2 regions of the Streptomyces sp. NPDC058195 genome follow, and region 1 is predicted to be linked to the other one. Evidence: riboswitches for the same ligand, from Rfam matches in the RefSeq annotation. Region 1 holds a riboswitch; the other holds the start of a gene.

What was found. A riboswitch is a leader RNA that binds a small molecule or an ion and turns the genes downstream of it on or off. The one in region 1 is predicted to bind glycine.
Region 2: linked by a shared signal. The riboswitch ahead of gcvP (aminomethyl-transferring glycine dehydrogenase) and the one ahead of gcvT (glycine cleavage system aminomethyltransferase GcvT) in region 1 are both predicted to bind glycine.

What each region holds. Positions count from the first base shown of each region.
Region 1 covers NZ_JBHVVM010000039.1:1,593-10,465, forward strand. The annotation lists gene ACFVWY_RS32485 (cytochrome P450) at 441-1,721, shown strand; gene ACFVWY_RS32490 (hypothetical protein) at 1,910-2,050, shown strand; gene ACFVWY_RS32495 (hypothetical protein) at 2,198-2,482, shown strand; gene ACFVWY_RS32500 (L-serine ammonia-lyase) at 2,588-3,970, opposite strand; gene glyA (serine hydroxymethyltransferase) at 4,095-5,354, opposite strand; gene gcvH (glycine cleavage system protein GcvH) at 5,377-5,754, opposite strand; gene gcvT (glycine cleavage system aminomethyltransferase GcvT) at 5,947-7,062, opposite strand; glycine riboswitch at 7,203-7,300, opposite strand; gene ACFVWY_RS32520 (AAA family ATPase) at 7,464-8,159, shown strand; gene ACFVWY_RS32525 (enhanced serine sensitivity protein SseB) at 8,213-8,873, shown strand, end outside.
Region 2 covers NZ_JBHVVM010000036.1:63,174-72,046, reverse strand. The annotation lists gene ACFVWY_RS31730 (DUF881 domain-containing protein) at 1-198, shown strand, start outside; gene ACFVWY_RS31725 (small basic family protein) at 195-527, shown strand; gene ACFVWY_RS31720 (DUF881 domain-containing protein) at 533-1,321, shown strand; gene ACFVWY_RS31715 (FHA domain-containing protein) at 1,512-2,300, shown strand; gene ACFVWY_RS31710 (MerR family transcriptional regulator) at 2,318-3,058, shown strand; gene ACFVWY_RS31705 (bifunctional nuclease family protein) at 3,112-3,585, shown strand; gene ACFVWY_RS31700 (MerR family transcriptional regulator) at 3,754-4,368, shown strand; gene ACFVWY_RS31695 (DNA polymerase IV) at 4,426-5,895, shown strand; gene ACFVWY_RS31690 (PRC-barrel domain-containing protein) at 5,820-6,188, opposite strand; glycine riboswitch at 6,302-6,399, shown strand; gene gcvP (aminomethyl-transferring glycine dehydrogenase) at 6,594-8,873, shown strand, end outside.

The DNA of each region.
Region 1 (8,873 bases):
CGCCCCCGCACCGCCGACAGGCTACTGTCCCCTGCTCGCGCCCGTCGCGTGCCCGAAGCCGCGCCCCGCCGCCGGCCGGTTCCGGTCGTCGCGCCGGGCCGGAACCAGCGCTCGGCGTCAGGAAACGCCGCCCGTACGTCGGTCCGGCCGGGGCGGAGGGACTCAAGGGCAGGGACGAAACGGACACCGGGTGCGTGAACGGGGCACGTACGCACGGCAGCCGGACCGCTCCGGTACCGCAGAGGCACCGCCCGTTCACGCTCTGGGTCAGAATGCCGTGCGGCGAAAGCAGGGCCGTTATGGCCATCGAGCGCATCCCGACCTGCCGTTCGTACGTCCTTATCCATGTCCGCACGCGTTTTCCGTTTCCGATTTCCCCATCCGTTCTTCCTCCGTCCGTACCCGGTGCACGGGGCGCACGACAACCACTGGAGTGCAGATTGACTACGACGTTCCGCTCCCGTATCACCGCCCGGATCGGGCGCGGCTACCTGTCCCGTATCCAGAAGTACGGGATCGGGTCCTCCACGGTCCGGCTGCTCCCCGACGACCTGCTGATGATGCTGCGCAGGGACGGGCTCGACCCGGTGGACAAGCTCGCCAGGACCCGGGCGAAGCGGCCCGTGCACAAGGTCTCGCTGCCGTTCGGAATGGACGCCTGGGTGGTCACCGGCTACCAGGAGTCGAAGGCCGTCCTCGGTTCGGCGGACGGCTTCAGCACCGACTTCGCCCATCTCGCGACGAACGCGGGGGTGGCCGCCGAACAGAGCCCCGGCGGGCTCGGCTTCAGCGACCCGCCGGTGCACACCCGGCTGCGCCGCATCCTGACCCCGGAGTTCACGATGCGCCGGCTGCGGCGGCTGGCGCCCAGGATCGACGCCATCGTGGCGGAGCGGCTCGCCGCGATGGAGTCCGCGCCGGGCCCGGTCGACCTGGTGAAGGAGTTCGCGCTGCCTATCCCGTCGCTCACGATATGCGAGCTGCTGGGCGTGCCCTACGAGGACCGTGCGGACTTCCAGCAGCTCGCCATGGACCGCTTCGACCTCTTCGCCAGCCCCACCGCCCCGTTCGGCGCGATGTCGGAGTCGATGGAGTACTTCCGGGGTGTGGTCCGGGCCCAGCGGCGCAATCCGGGGGACGGGCTCCTGGGCATGATCGTGCGGGAGCACGGCGACGACATCGGCGACGACGAACTCGCGGGCCTCGCCGACGGGGTGCTCACCGGCGGCTTCGAGACCACCGCCAGCACGATCGCGCTCGGCTCGCTCGTACTGCTCCAGAACGCGGACGCGCGGGAGCGGATGCGGACCGACGACGCGGTGGCCGCTCCGTTCGTCGAGGAGGCGCTGCGCTACACCTCCGCGGTGCAGATCGCCTTCCCGCGGTTCGCCCGCCGGGACATCGAGATCGGCGGCGTGGTGATCCCCGAGGGCGACATGGTGCTCTGCTCGCTGAGCGGTGCCAACCGCGACGCCGGGTACGTCACGGACGACGGCCGCTTCGATCTGGACCGCGTCACCTCGGCTGGCCACCTCGCCTTCGGCCACGGCATCCACCGCTGCGTCGGCGCCGAACTGGCCCGCATGGAACTGCGCGTCGCCTACCCGGCCCTGGTCCGGCGCTTCCCGGCGATGCGGCTCGCCGTCCCGGCGCAGAACCTCGCCTTCCGCAAACTCTCCATCGTGTACGGCATCGAGGCGCTGCCCGTGCACCTGCGCTGAGGGACCGGCGGTGCGACGACCACGCCAGCCACGGTCACGAGCACGACGAGAGCCTCCCCGGCGGGCGTCCGCCGGAGGGCCCTCGGCGCGCGCGATCCCCTCCGGGGCAGGTCTTCGCCTCCCCGGCCGATGACCGGCACCGCACGGACCGTGTGCGCATGGCGACCGCGGGATGACAGAGCCGGGGCATGGGCAGTGATGAGGCGGGCGTGACGGGGTCGGTCCCCGGCTTCGCCCGGGAGCGGTGGGGCGTCGCGCTGGGCGGAACGTTCCCGGCACGGTTCGCGGAGCCGGGATGGAGCTATGAGGCGGAGCCGGGATGGAGCTAGGAGAAGGAAGTGGACCGGCGCTGACCGCGATGCGACGGCGCGCCGCACGCTCTGCGCAGACCGTATGAGTCCCAGGGCCGCACCTATCAGTACTCGGCGCTCGTCTGCCCCGGTTGCCCGGCCGCCCTCGCCCTCGCGGATCTCGGGGTGAAACGGGACGACCAGCTGGGCGGTGGCGCCGTGGCGCGCGAGGCGGCGCGGGCGGCCCCGGCCGTCAGCGTCCCGGCGTCCGGCCGCGCCCGCGGGGCCCGGCGCCTGTGGAACGGGGCGGCCACGGCCTCGTCCTCCGCCCACGGTGAGGAGACCACGCTGCCCCTTCCGCCCGCCGGACCGGCCGACCCGTCGGCGGGGCGCAGCGGTGCGGCGGTCTTCACCCGTGGCGACCGGGTGGCCTCGGGCTGGCTCGGCGCGTACGCGGCGGCGGGTTCCTGACCCCCGCTCCAGGGGGCCAGGCCCGTCCGGAACTGTCCCCGCACCGGCGGGAACGGCTGTGGACGTGCGGCGAAGAGGGTCACACGCGGGTGAGGTCCGGGGCCCTCAGCACTCGATGATGTTCACCGCGAGCCCGCCGCGCGCGGTCTCCTTGTACTTCACGCTCATGTCGGCGCCGGTCTCCTTCATGGTCTTGATGACCTTGTCGAGGGAGACCTTGTGGCTGCCGTCGCCGCGCAGCGCCATCTTCGCCGCCGTGACGGCCTTGACCGCGGCCATGCCGTTGCGTTCGATGCACGGGATCTGGACGAGACCGCCGACCGGGTCGCAGGTCAGGCCCAGGTTGTGCTCCATGCCGATCTCGGCCGCGTTCTCCACCTGCTCGGCGCTGCCGCCGAGCACCTCCGCGAGGGCCCCGGCCGCCATGGAGCAGGCGGAGCCGACCTCGCCCTGACAGCCGACCTCGGCGCCCGAGATGGAGGCGTTCTCCTTGAAGAGCATGCCGATGGCCCCGGCCGCCAGGAGGAAGCGGACGACGCCGTCCTCCTTCTCCGCCTCGGTGGCGCCGCCCGCCGCGAAGTTCATGTAGTAGTGCAGCACCGCCGGGATGATGCCCGCGGCGCCGTTGGTGGGCGCGGTGACGACCCGGCCGCCCGCCGCGTTCTCCTCGTTGACCGCCATCGCGTAGAGGGTGATCCACTCCATCGCGTGGGTCTGCGGGTCGCCCTCGGCGCGCAGCTGGCGGGCGGTGGTCGCGGCGCGGCGGCGGACCTTGAGGCCGCCGGGGAGGATGCCCTCGCGGGACATGCCGCGCGAGACACAGGCCTGCATGACGCGCCAGATGTCCAGCAGACCGGAGCGGATCTCGTCCTCGGTGCGCCAGGCCTTCTCGTTCTCCAGCATCAGCGAGGAGATGGACAGGCCGGTCTCCCTGGAGAGCCGCAGCAGCTCGTCCCCGGTGCGGAAGGGGTGCGTGAGTACGGTGTCGTCGAGGACGATCCGGTCCTCGCCCACCGCGTCCTCGTCGACGACGAAGCCGCCGCCGACCGAGTAGTAGGTCTTCTCCAGGAGCAGGGCGCCCTCGTGGCCGTAGGCGTGGATGCTCATGCCGTTGGCGTGGTACGGGAGGGCCTTGCGGCGGTGCAGGATCAGCTGCTCGTCGGCGTCGAAGCCGATCTCGTGCATGCCGAGGAGGTTGATCCGGCCGGTGGCGCGGATGCGCTCCACCCGTTCGTCGGCCGACTCGACGTCCACCGTGCGGGGCGATTCGCCCTCCAGCCCGAGCAGGACCGCCTTCGGCGTGCCGTGGCCGTGGCCGGTCGCGCCGAGTGAACCGTACAGCTCGGCACGTATCGAGGCGGTGTGGGCGATCAGGCCCTCGTTCTTGAGCCGGCGAGCGAACATACGGGCGGCGCGCATCGGGCCGACCGTATGGGAGCTGGACGGGCCGATGCCGATCGAGAACAGGTCGAAGACCGAGATGGCCACGGGGACTCCTCAGGGGCTGGTAGACGTCGTTGTCTGCCGGTGGTGCGGTGGGACAAGGACGGGGGCACCGCGCTCACGACACGTGCGCGCGGTGCCCCGCCCCCGATGATGACGAACCGCGTCCCTAGCCGAGGCCGGGGTACAGCGGGTACTTCTCGGCCAGCGCGACGACACGGGCCTTCAGCGCGTCCGCGTCGTAGGACGGCTTGAGCGCGGCGGCGATGATCTCCGCGACCTCGGTGAAGTCCTCGGTCAGGAAACCGCGGGTCGCCAGGGCGGGCGTGCCGATCCGCAGACCCGAGGTGACCATCGGCGGGCGCGGGTCGTTCGGAACGGCGTTCCGGTTGACCGTGATGCCGATCTCGTGGAGCCGGTCCTCGGCCTGCTGGCCGTCCAGCTCGGAGTCGCGCAGGTCGACCAGGACCAGGTGCACGTCCGTGCCGCCGGACAGCACGGAGACACCGGCCTCGGTGACGTCCGGCTGCACCAGGCGCTCGGCGAGGATGCGGGCGCCGTCCAGGGTGCGCTGCTGGCGCTCCTTGAACTCCTCGGACGCGGCGACCTTGAAGGAGACCGCCTTGGCCGCGATCACGTGCTCCAGCGGACCGCCCTGCTGACCCGGGAAGACCGCGGAGTTGATCTTCTTGGCCAGCTCCTGCGTCGACAGGATGACACCGCCGCGCGGACCGCCGAGGGTCTTGTGCGTGGTGGTCGTGACGACATGGGCGTGCGGCACCGGGTTGGGGTGCAGGCCCGCGGCCACCAGGCCCGCGAAGTGGGCCATGTCGACCATCAGGTACGCGCCGACCTCGTCCGCGATCCGGCGGAAGGCGGCGAAGTCCAGCTGGCGCGGGTACGCGGACCAGCCGGCGACGATCAGCTTCGGCTTGGACTCCTTGGCGAGCCGCTCCACCTCGGCCATGTCCACGACACCGGTCTCGTCGACGTGGTACGGGACCACGTTGTAGAGCTTGCCGGAGAAGTTGATCTTCATGCCGTGGGTCAGGTGACCGCCGTGGGCCAGGTTCAGGCCCATGATCGTGTCGCCCGGCTTGAGCAGCGCGAACATCGCGGCGGCGTTGGCCTGCGCACCGGAGTGCGGCTGGACGTTCGCGGCCTCGGCGCCGAAGAGCGCCTTGATCCGGTCGATGGCGATCTGCTCGACGACATCGACGTGCTCGCAGCCGCCGTAGTAGCGGCGGCCGGGGTAGCCCTCGGCGTACTTGTTGGTGAGGACGGAGCCCTGGGCCTCCATGACCGCGACCGGAGCGAAGTTCTCCGAGGCGATCATCTCGAGGGTGGACTGCTGACGGTGGAGCTCGGCGTCGACAGCGGCGGCGACGTCCGGGTCCAGCTCGTGGAGGGAGGAGTTGAGAAGCGACATCAGGTGGTCCCTTGGGGTCTCTTTAGTTGCCGGAGAACTCGGTGTACTCGTCAGCGGAGAGCAGGTCCCCCGGCTCCTCCGCGACACGTACCTTGAACAGCCAGCCGCCCTCGAAAGGAGCGGTGTTCACCAGCGACGGGTCGTCCACGACGTCCTGGTTCGCCTCGGTGACCTCACCGGTCACCGGCGAGTACAGGTCGCTCACGGACTTGGTGGACTCCAGCTCGCCGCAGGTCTCGCCCGCGGTCACCGTGTCACCGACCGCGGGGAGCTGGGCGTAGACGACGTCACCGAGAGCGTTCGCCGCGAATTCGGTGATGCCGATCGTGGCCACGCCGTCCTCGACGGCCGACAGCCACTCGTGCTCCTTGCTGTACCGCAGCTGCTGGGGGTTGCTCATGACCTGAATTCTCCTGTACGCGGGGGAGTGCTGATGAACGGTGGTCTTACGGTGTGAGACGCGACTACGTCACTTCTGCGACGCGGACGCGGCCTTTCTTCCGGGTGCCGGTGCCGGATCCCGGGGACGCCGGTGTGCCTTACGGCGCCTGACGTCGCTTCCGGGCCCGGACGTTGCTTCCGGCGCCCGACGTCACTTCTGGCGCTTGTAGAACGGCAGCGCCACGACCTCGTACGGCTCGTGGCTGCCCCGGATGTCCACGGCGACGCCCTCGGTGCCGGGCGTGGCGTGCGCGGCGTCGACGTAGGCCATGGCGATCGGCTTGCCCAGGGTGGGAGAGGGGGCGCCGGAGGTGACCTCGCCGACGACCTCGCCGCCGACGGTCACGGGGAAGCCGGCGCGCGGCACCCGGCGGCCCTCGGCGACCAGCCCGACCAGCTTGCGCGGCGGGGCGGTCTCGGCGCGCTCGGCGGCGGCCTCCAGGGCCTTGCGGCCGACGAAGTCGCCCTCCTTCTCGAACTTCACGACCCGGCCGAGACCGGCGTCGAACGGGGTCAGCGCGGTGGTCAGCTCGTGCCCGTACAGCGGCATGCCCGCCTCCAGGCGCAGCGTGTCGCGGCAGGACAGCCCGCACGGGACCAGGCCGCGCCCGGCGCCCGCCTCGGTCAGCGCCTTCCACAGCTGCTCGGCGTGCTCGGGGGCGACGAACAGCTCGAAGCCGTCCTCACCGGTGTACCCGGTACGGGCGATCAGCGCGGGAACCCCGGCGACCGTGCCCGGCAGGCCGGCGTAGTACTTCAGACCGTCCAGGTCGGCGTCGGTGACCGAGGCCAGGATCGCGGAGGACTCCGGGCCCTGGACGGCGAGCAGCGCGTACGCGGCGCGGTCGTCGCGCACCTCGACGGCGAAGCCCCCGGCCCGCGCGGTCAGCGCGTCCAGCACGGTCTGGGCGTTGCCCGCGTTGGCCACGACCATGTACTCGCTCTCTCCGAGCCGGTACACGATCAGGTCGTCCAGGATGCCGCCGTCCTCGGCGCAGATCATCGTGTAGCGGGCGCGGCCCACGGCGACGGTGCCGATGTTGCCGACCAGGGCGAAGTTCAGGAACGCCGCCGCCCCGGCGCCGGTGACGGTGATCTCGCCCATGTGCGACAGGTCGAAGAGCCCGGCCCGGGTGCGCACCGCGTGGTGCTCGTCGCGCTCACTGGCGTACCGCAGGGGCATGTCCCAGCCCGCGAAGTCGGTCATGGTCGCGCCCAGCGAACGGTGCAGGGCATCGAGGGCGGTGAGGCGGGGTGCGGTGCTCATGAGTGTGACTCCCGGAACATGACGACATGGACGAACCCTCCCCATCTGTCATCGGAACCTGAGAGGTTCGCCGAGAGCCCCGGAAGGGTTCGGCTTGCACCTTGGGTGGAGCCGCGAAGCGGCCCGCTTTTCAGATCTGCCTCATCCACGCGGTACGGGGCCTGAGAGATTCAAGGGAGGAACTTGCTCCTTCGGCGCCCGGCACGGACAGTGACCGGAACTCTCCCGCGCGGATTCAAGCGGCCTTTATGCAGTTGGCCGGGTCATCATCGCACGCATCGCGTCGGAATGGTCCCCCGGTCCCCCGGTGGAAATAACCGGCGCGGGCGGTTGTATCGCATTACCTTTTCTTTACACTTCATGGGCAGGGGGTTGGGGTGAGCCGACCATGGGGGAGGGCGATGACGTTGCAGCGGTACGCGACGACCGCGGGGGTCGCGCACGGCGCGGTGGCCGCGCGGTCCGGGGCTCCGGCGCGGGAGGCGTCCGGCGGGCTCGCGCCCGTCGTGCGGGATCTGCGCGAACGGGCCGGGCGCAGCCCGCGAGGGCTGCACTTCGCCGCGGGGGACGTGGTGGTGGTCTCCGGGCTTCCCGGCAGCGGGAAGTCCACGCTGATCCGGCGGGTGGTGAGGACGGCCCACGCCATCGACTCGCAGGACACCCGGGACCGCTGGGCGCGGGTCATGCCCCGCTTACTTCCCTACGCCCTCTACCGCCCGCTGGTCCGCGTCGCCCACTACTGGGGGCTGTGGCGGGTGCTGCGATCCGGGGAGTCGGCCGTCGTCCACGACTGCGGAACCCAGGCGTGGGTCCGCGGCTGGCTGGCGCGGTCCGTCCGGCGCCGGGGCGGGCTCCTGCACCTCGTGCTGCTCGACGTCAGCCCGCAGACCGCCCGGGAGGGCCAGCGCGAGCGCGGGCGCGGGGTGTCCGCGTACGCCTTCGCCCGGCACCGCAGAGCGGTGGGCCGGCTGCTGGCGGCGACGGCCGACGGCGTGCTCCCGGCCGGCTGCGCCTCGGCGGTACTGCTGGACCGGGAGGCGGCGGGGCGGCTCGGGCGGATCGCCTTCACGGCCGGGCGGCCCGGGGCCGGGCGCTAACCTTCTGCGCGGAAGCGCGGAAGCGTGGGTGAGAAGGGGAAGCAGGGGAAGCAGTGGACATTCCGGCGCAGGCCCAGGCGCATCCGCAGAGCGGGTGGCCGGCCAATGAGCTCGAAGAGGTGCTGATGGCCTCGGTGGGCAACCCGGAGGCGGGCGGACGCCTCGTCGAGGTGCTCGGCCGCAGCCAGGTCTGGGTGCCGCTGCCCAACGGCGGCGGACCCGACTCCCCGTCCCTCGACCTGCCCACGCTGGAGCTCGACGGCGCCGCGTACGTCCCCGTCTTCAGCTCCGAGCAGCAGTTCCTCGCCTGCGTCGGCGGCCCCATGTCCTTCACGGTCGCGCCCGCCCGCGAATTCGCCCGCGGCCTGCCGCCCCAGCTCGGCATCGTGGTGAACCCGGGCGGCGCGGTCGGGATGCCGCTGCCGTCGCCCGCCGTCGCCGAGCTCTGCCGGATCGGCCGCACCCCGCTGGACGGCCCGGCCAGTGGCGGCCGGGTCCGGCTGTACGAGCCGGACTGGCAGGAGGAGCCCGTCGACTTCCTCGCCGCGGCGGCCGGGGAGTTCGAGGAGAGCGGCGTCGTGCTCTCCGCCCGCCGGGCGCTGGCCAGCATCGAGGGCGGCGAGCCCGTTCTCTTCGTCGGCGTGGAGTTCTCCACCTGGGAGGGCGCGGGGCGCAACGCCCCGATGGACGCCCTGGGCCGCGCCCTGGGCCGGG
Region 2 (8,873 bases), on a different contig from region 1:
GCCGCCGCCTTCCAGGACAGCGCGGACGGGCAGTACCTGCAAGCGCTGAAGGACACCTTCGACATCCGGACGAGCCTGTCCGTGCAGCAGAAGGTCAGCCTTCCGGTCGCGCCGAGCCTGATCGTACGTACAGCAGAGCCTTATCGGGCCGCAGACACCGGCAGTGGTGCGGCAGACACAGGGAAGGGCACATCGTGATCGCCGTACTGGGCCTCGTCGTGGGAGTCGTGGTCGGGCTGTTGGTCCGGCCCGAGGTACCGGCCGTTGTCGAGCCGTATCTCCCGATCGCCGTCGTGGCCGCACTCGACGCAGTCTTCGGCGGCCTGCGGGCCATGCTCGACGGGATCTTCGTCGACAAGGTCTTCGTCGTGTCGTTCCTCTCGAACGTCGTGGTGGCCGCCCTCATCGTGTTCCTGGGAGACAAGCTGGGCGTCGGCGCGCAGCTGTCCACGGGTGTGGTGGTCGTGCTCGGGATCCGGATCTTCTCCAACGCCGCGGCCATCCGCCGGCACGTCTTCCGGGCCTGATGCAGATGAGCAGCGAGGAACTTCCCGACGGCCCCGAGCGGGCCGAGGAGCCGGCACCGGCCCCCGCCAAGGAACTCACCGGCCGTCAGCGACTGGCCGCCGGTCTCTGGCCGCCGAGGGTGACACGGGCCCAACTGACCGTCGCGGTGCTGCTGTTCGTCCTCGGTCTCGGGCTGGCCATTCAGGTGCGCTCCAACAGCGACAACAGCGCACTGCGCGGTGCCCGGCAGGAGGACCTGGTCCGGATCCTCGACGAGCTGGACGACCGGACGCAGCGCCTGGAGGACGAGAAGCAGCGGCTGGCCGCTCAGCGCACGGAACTGGAGAACAGCTCCGACCAGGCCGAGGAGGCGCGCAGGCAGACGGTCGAGAAGGAGCGGCAACTGGGTGTCCTCGCGGGCACCGTGGCGGCTCACGGGCCCGGGATCACGCTCACCGTCAACGACCCCGGGGACGGGGTGAAGGCGGACATGCTGCTGGACGCGCTCCAGGAGCTGCGTGCGGCGGGCGCCGAGGCGATCGAGGTCAACGGGGTGCGCGTGGTGGCCAACACCTACTTCTCCGGTGACGGCGGCCATGTCAGCGTCGACGACCGTAAGATCACTGAACCGTACGTCTTCAAGGTGATCGGCAAGCCCCAGGACCTGGAGCCTGCGCTGAACATCCCGGGCGGTGTGGTGCAGACGCTGGAGAAGGAGCAGGCCACCGTGCAGGTCGCGCAGGCCGACGACATCGTGGTGGATGCCTTGCGACCGGCGGAGCAGCCTGACTACGCTCGGTCGTCGTCACCGTGACATCGCCGGGCGGAGGGGTCGAAGGACACGCGCGCGAGGTTGCGGGGGGTCGCCGCATCGTATTGGCGGTGCGTGGTGGAAACTGTCGAGTGGATACGGACGTTGTGAAGATGTCCGGGTCGGCAGGTGTGTTCATTCAGGGTTCGTCCTGCCCCACGGGCGGGTCTATTTCGGTCAAGGGGAATCGCCCGTGAAGTTGTTTGGGAAGTTGTTCGGCAAGAGCGCTCGAGACGAGGCCGCCCGCCATCGCGCACCGCGCCATGGCCAGGCGGAGGAGCAGGGTTCGGAACGCCCGCTCTTCCGTGATCAGGTGTCAGGTACGGGCAGTGACAATTCGGGAGCAACCGGCGCGTCGTCTGTTGACCCCGCCGGTGCCGCCCGCATAGGTTTCGGGGAATCGTCGGCCTCGAATTCGGGTGGAGGGCTCGCCCCCGGGCAGGAGGGATCGTCCATGCCGGTCTGCCCGAGGTGCGGCCATCGCAATGCCGAGGGCAGCCGGTTCTGTTCCAACTGCGGTACGCCGCTGCGGGGCGGGATTCCGGAGCGCGCCTCGGAGACGACCTCGACGATCTCCATCTCCGGTCTTGAGGCGTACGACGCGGAGGCCACCGGCCAGACCGCCATTCCGTCGCTGTCGCCCGAGGCGCAGGCCGCCGTGGAGGCCCTGCCGCTCGGCTCGGCGCTCCTGGTGGTGCGCCGCGGCCCGAATTCCGGCAGTCGTTTCCTGCTGGATGGTGAGGTGACCACGGCGGGCCGTCACCCGCAGAGCGACATCTTCCTCGACGACGTGACGGTGTCGCGTCGGCACGTGGAGTTCCACAGGGGTACCGACGGCAGCTTCACGGTCGGGGACGTGGGCAGCCTGAACGGCACCTACGTCAATCGTGAGCGCATCGACTCCGTCGCCCTGTCCAACGGAGACGAAGTGCAGATCGGCAAGTACCGGCTGGTCTTCTACGCGAGCCAGCGCGGTATCTGACCCGTCAGGGAAGGTCCATGCTCAGAACACCGACGGGCGGTGCCGTGGTCGGCACCGCCACCGGCGACGACCGCCCGATGAGCATCGGTACGGTGCTGCTGCGGCTGCGGGAAGAGTTCCCCGAAGTCACGATCTCCAAGATCAGATTCCTGGAGGCGGAAGGGCTCGTCGAGCCGCAGCGGACCCCTTCCGGCTATCGAAAGTTCCGCGGTGCCGATGTGGAGCGGCTGGCCCAGGTGCTGCGCATGCAGCGGGACCACTACCTGCCGCTGAAGGTGATCCGCGAGCATCTGGACGCCCTCGCCCGTGGTGAACAGGCCGCCCTGCCGTCCGGGGGCGGTCCTCGGGACCTGGCCGACGGGACCGTAGCGGAGTTCGGGCGGCCCACCGCCGCCCGGATCGGCCGTGCCGAGCTGCTGGCCGCCGCCGAGGTCACCGAGAGTGAACTCGACGAGTGGGAGTCGTACGGTCTGGTCACCCCCACCGCCGAGGGCGGCTACGACGCCGAGGCGGTCACCGTCGCCAGGCTTGTGGCGGATCTGGGCAGGTTCGGTCTCGAACCGCGTCACCTGCGTGCCATGCGGGCGGCTGCGGATCGTGAGGTCGGGCTCATCGAGCAGATGGTCGCACCCTTGCGCAGACATCGGAATCCGCAGACCAGGGCCCATGCGGAGGCCACCGCGAAAGAGCTGGCGGAGCTGTCCGTGAGGCTTCATTCGGCCTTTGTGCAGAGCGCTCTGCACATCCGACTCCACTGATCACGCCGGTGCCCGACTACCCAAACCTGCCGGGCACGTCCTAGGGTTGCTGTGTGAACGAGCTCGACGTTGTGGGTGTCCGGGTGGAAATGCCCTCGAACCAGCCGATCGTGCTCCTGCGTGAAGTGGGAGGCGACCGGTTCCTCCCCATTTGGATCGGTCCAGGGGAGGCGACCGCGATCGCCTTCGCCCAGCAGGGCATGGCACCGGCCAGGCCACTGACCCATGATCTCTTCAAGGACGTGCTCGAGGCCGTGGGCCAGGAGCTCACCGAGGTCCGCATCACGGACCTCCGGGAGGGGGTCTTCTACGCGGAGCTGGTCTTCGCCAGCGGGGTCGAGGTGAGCGCGCGTCCGTCGGACGCCATAGCGCTCGCCCTGCGCACGGGAACGCCGATCTACGGCAGTGACGGGGTGCTCGACGACGCAGGCATCGCGATCCCGGACGAGCAGGAGGACGAGGTGGAGAAGTTCCGCGAGTTCCTCGACCAGATCTCCCCGGAGGACTTCGGCACCAACAGCCAGTGACCGTTCTTCGAGGCCGCCGTCAGCGCATCCGACAAGCCTTTCCCGGTTGTGATGCCGGGGAAACCACCCTCGGGGTGATTATCACTCGGCGTGCCGAGTGTGGCGATCGTTGACGCACCCCGAGTGACTGCCTACCTTCGAGAGGGCAGGTCAAGGACGGAGGTCGGCGTGAGAAGCAGCGGCGACGGTACGGCAGCGGGTGGGCCGTGTCCGCAGCAGGGGAGTACAGCCGACCGCACCATCGTGCAACCGGTTCAACCGGCGGTGGCGGGGGGCGCAGTGGCATCGGCCAACGACATCGGCTACCGCGGGCCGACAGCCTGTGCGGCTGCCGGGATCACCTACCGGCAGCTGGACTACTGGGCGCGTACGGGGCTGGTGGAACCGAGTGTGCGCCCCGCGTACGGCTCCGGTACGCAGCGGCTCTACAGCTTCCGGGACGTCGTCCTGCTGAAGATCGTGAAGCGTTTCCTGGACACCGGTGTGGCGCTCCAGAACATCCGCACCACGGTGCAGCACCTGCGGGCCCGCGGATTCCAGGATCTTGAGCGGATGACGCTGATGAGCGACGGGGCGACGGTGTACGAGTGCTCCTCCCCCGACGAGGTCGTCAGCCTCCTCCAGGGCGGCCAGGGGGTCTTCGGCATCGCCGTGGGCGTGGTGTGGCAGGACGTCGACGCCGCGCTCTCGCAGCTGCACGGCGAGCGGGTGGACACCGGCGAGACGCTCGTCGGGAACAACCCCGCCGATGAGCTGGCACGACGCCGCAACCGGGCCGGCTGACCCGCCCGGTCTTCCGGTCCCGGCGATTGTCAGTGCCGTAGGGCAGCATCGGTGGGTGTGAGAGCCGCGCCCACCATCCTCCATCTCGACATGGACGCCTTCTACGCCTCGGCCGAGCAGGCGGCCAAGCCGAGCCTGCGCGGCAAGCCGGTCGTGGTGGGCGGCCTGGGGCCGCGCGGAGTGGTCGCGACCGCCTCGTACGAGGCGCGGCGCTTCGGGGTGCACTCCGCCATGCCGATGGCGCAGGCGCGGCGCCTCGCGCCGAACGCGGCCTATCTGGTGCCCCGCTTCCAGCTGTACCGGGCGGTGAGCGACCAGGTGATGGAGCTGCTCGGGCGGCTCTCCCCGTTGGTGGAGCCGCTCAGCCTGGACGAGGCCTTCGTGGACCTGGAGGCCGGGGGGACGGCCGATGACACCGCGTCGGCGCTGGAGATCGGTGAGCGGCTGCGTGCGGCCATCAGGGAGGTCACCGGGCTCACCGGATCGGTGGGGCTCGCCGGCTCCAAGATGCTGGCCAAGATCGCCTCGGAGGAGGCCAAGCCGAACGGTCTGCGGCTCATACCCCCCGGCACGGAGCGCGCGATGCTCGCGCCCAAGCCGGTGCGGATCCTCCCCGGGGTGGGGCCCGCCACGGCGGACCATCTGCGCCGTGCCGGGATGACCACGGTGGATGACCTGGCCGAGGCCGGTGAGGACGAGCTCGTACGCCTGCTCGGCAAGGCGCACGGCAGCTCGCTCCACCATATGGCGCTCGGGCACGACGACCGGCCGGTGGTCGCGGAGCGGGACGCGAAATCGGTATCGGTGGAGGACACCTTCGACGCCGATCTCCACGACCGGATCCGGATCCGGTCGGAGGTCGAGCGGCTGGCCGACCGGTGCGTCCAGCGGCTGCGGGGCGCGGGGCGGTCCGGGCGCACCGTGGTGCTGAAGGTGCGCCGCTACGACTTCTCGACGCTCACCCGGTCCGAGACGCTCCGAGGGCCCACGGACGACCCCACGGTGGTCCGTGAGGCCGCCGCACGGCTTCTGGAGGCCGTGGACACCACCGGGGGCGTCCGGCTCCTCGGAGTGGGCGTCACGGGGCTCGCCGACTACACGCAGGAGGATCTCTTCGCCCAGGCCGCCGGGGAGCGGACGACCGCCGAGGAAGCGGCGCAGGAGGCACCAGTGGTGGCAGACGCCGCCGCAGGCGACGCCGGTCCGCCGGGCGAGCCCGGGACGAAGGCCCCGCAGAGCGCCGAGCAGCGTGCGGCCCGGCACTGGTCCGCCGGACAGGACGTGCACCACGCCGCGTACGGACACGGCTGGGTGCAGGGAAGCGGTGTCGGACGGGTGACGGTGCGCTTCGAGGAGCCCGAGTCGGCGCCCGGCCGGGTGCGTACGTTCAGGATCGATGATCCGGAGCTCCGGCCGGCCGACCCGCTGCCCCTGGTGCGGAATCCGCCGGACTACTCGTCGTGGCCGGCCAGCCTGCCGAAGTCGCGGTCCGGGGGAACGTCCCCGGGCGGGGAGTCGAGCCCGTAGTGGCGGTAGAGCTGGAGTTCCTGCTCCGGTGAGAGATGGCGGCCGACGCCGAAGTCGGGCGCGTCCTTGATCAGGGACCGGTCGAAGGGGACGCGGAGCGTGTCCTCCACGAATTCGCTCGGTTCCAGGGGCACGAACGCGTCCCGGCTGAAGAGTCCGGTACGCACGGCGGCCCATTCAGGAACCCCGGTCGCGTCGTCGAGGTACACCTCGTCCACGGTCCCGATCTTGGTGCCCTTGCGGTCGAACGCCTTGCGGCCGATCAGGCTGCGCGGATCGATGTCGCTCTGCACGATCCCTCCCACTGGTCGCGGCTACTCCACAAGCACTACACAAGGGCAGATCCGGATGGTTGGCCACTCGAGAAATCGGCCACGAACCCCGCTGGTAGGCTGGTCATGGCCGCTGACCCCGTGCGGGAGAGTCCTTCGGAGCTGATCCGCGGGACGCCGAAGGAGCAAATCCTCCCCGGAATCTCTCAGGCCCCCGTACCGCACGGATGAGGTCACTCTGGAAAGCAGGGCGGGTTTCGTGCGGCCGGGTGCCGGTACGAGTCCCTACCTCACCGACGGTGAAAGCCGGTACGCCCCAGGGCGCGCCGGTGAAGCTCTCAGGTTGAGATGACAGAGGGGGAGGCCGTTCGGGCACCCGCGCAGGGGTGCCCCTCGCAGGTCGTGACAGACCAGGAGGCCTCCACCATGACCCCCCGTCGCACTCCGCTCTCCCAGCTGGAGCAGGGCATTCCGTTCGAGCAGCGTCATATCGGACCCGATGCCGAGGCGCAGTCGAAGATGCTCGCCCAGGTCGGTTACGGCTCGCTGGACGAGCTCACCGCGGCCGCGGTTCCCGATGTCATCAAGAGCACGGAGGCCCTCGGGCTTCCGGCCGCGCGCACCGAGGCCGAGGTTCTCGCCGAGCTGCGTGACCTCGCGGACCGTAACCAGGTGCTGGCCCCGATGATCGGTCTCGGCTACTACGGCACGTTCACGCCGCCGGTGATCCTGCGCAACGTCATGGAGAATCCCGCCTGGTACACGGCCTACACGCCGTACCAGCCGGAGATCTCGCAGGGCCGTCTGGAGGCCCTCCTCAACTTCCAGACGATGGTCGCCGACCTGACCGGGCTGCCCACCTCCGGCGCCTCCCTGCTCGACGAGGGCACCGCGGCCGCCGAGGCCATGGCGCTCGCCCGCCGTGTCGGCAAGGTGAAGAACGGCGTCTTCCTGATCGACGCCGACGCCCTGCCGCAGACCGTCGCCGTCATCCGGACCCGCGCCGAGCCGACCGGCGTCGAGGTCGTCGTCGCCGACCTGTCCGAGGGCATTCCGGCCGAGCTCGCCGAGCGGGGTGTCTTCGGCGTCCTGGTGCAGTACCCCGGCGCGTCCGGCGAGGTGCGGAACATCGGGTCCGTCATCGAGCAGGCCCACGAGCTGGGCGCGATCGTCACGGTCGCCGCCGACCTGCTGGCCCTGACCCTGCTCACCTCGCCCGGCGAGCTGGGCGCGGACATCGCCATCGGCACCACGCAGCGCTTCGGCGTTCCGATGGGCTTCGGCGGCCCGCACGCCGGGTACATGGCCGTGCGGGAGAAGTTCGCGCGCAGCCTGCCCGGCCGCCTCGTCGGCGTCTCCGTCGACGCCGACGGCAACAAGGCCTACCGGCTGGCCCTGCAGACCCGCGAGCAGCACATCCGCCGCGAGAAGGCCACCAGCAACATCTGCACCGCGCAGGTGCTGCTCGCCGTCATGGCCGGAATGTACGCCGTCTACCACGGACCGGACGGACTGCGGACGATCGCCCGGCGCACCCACCGCTACGCGTCGATCCTGGCCGAGGGCCTGCGCGCCGCCGGTGCCGACGTCGTGACCGGTGCCCACTTCGACACCCTCACCGTGCGCGTCCCGGGCAAGGCGGCCGAGGTCGTCGCCGAGGCCCGCGAGCGCGGGGTCAACCTGCGCCTGGTCGACGCCGACCTGGTCTCCGTCTCGTGCGACGAGACCACCACGCGGACGCAGATCGCCGCCGTCTGGGCCGCTTTCGGCGCCGAGGGCGACATCGAGGCGCTGGACGCCAGCGTCGCCGACGCGCTGCCCGAGGGGCTGCTGCGCACCGACGCGATCCTCACGCACCCCGTCTTCCACCAGCACCGCTCCGAGACCGCGATGCTGCGCTACCTGCGTCGGCTCGCCGACCGTGACTACGCGCTGGACCGCGGCATGATCCCGCTCGGTTCCTGCACCATGAAGCTGAACGCGACCACCGAGATGGAGCCGGTCACCTGGCCCGAGTTCGGCGCGCTGCACCCCTTCGCCCCGGCCGAGCAGGCGCAGGGCTTCCTCACCCTCATCCGTGAGCTGGAGGAGCGCCTGGCCGAGGTCACCGGGTACGACGCGGTCTCGATCCAGCCGAACGCCGGCTCGCAGGGCGAGTTCGCCGGTCTGCTGGCGGTACGGGCGTATCACCGGGCCAACGGTGACGAGCAGCGCACCGTCTGCCTCATCCCGTCCTCCGCGCACGGCACCAACGCGGCGAGCGCCGTGATGGCCGGAATGAAGGTCGTCGTGGTGAAGACCGCCGACGACGGCGAGGTGGACGTCGAGGACCTGCGGGCCAAGATCGAGAAGCACCGCGACGAGCTCGCCGTACTCATGATCACGTACCCGTCGACGCACGGTGTGTTCGAGGAGCACGTCGCCGACATCTGCGCCGAGGTGCACGACGCGGGCGGCCAGGTGTACGTCGACGGTGCCAACCTCAACGCGCTGGTCGGCCTCGCCCGTCCGGGCCGGTTCGGCGGGGACGTCTCCCACCTGAACCTGCACAAGACCTTCTGCATCCCGCACGGCGGCGGTGGCCCCGGCGTCGGCCCGGTCGGTGTGCGTGCCCACCTCGCCCCGTACCTGCCGAACCACCCGCTCCAGCCCGCGGCGGGCCCCGAGACCGGTGTCGGACCGATCTCTGCCGCCCCGTGGGGCTCG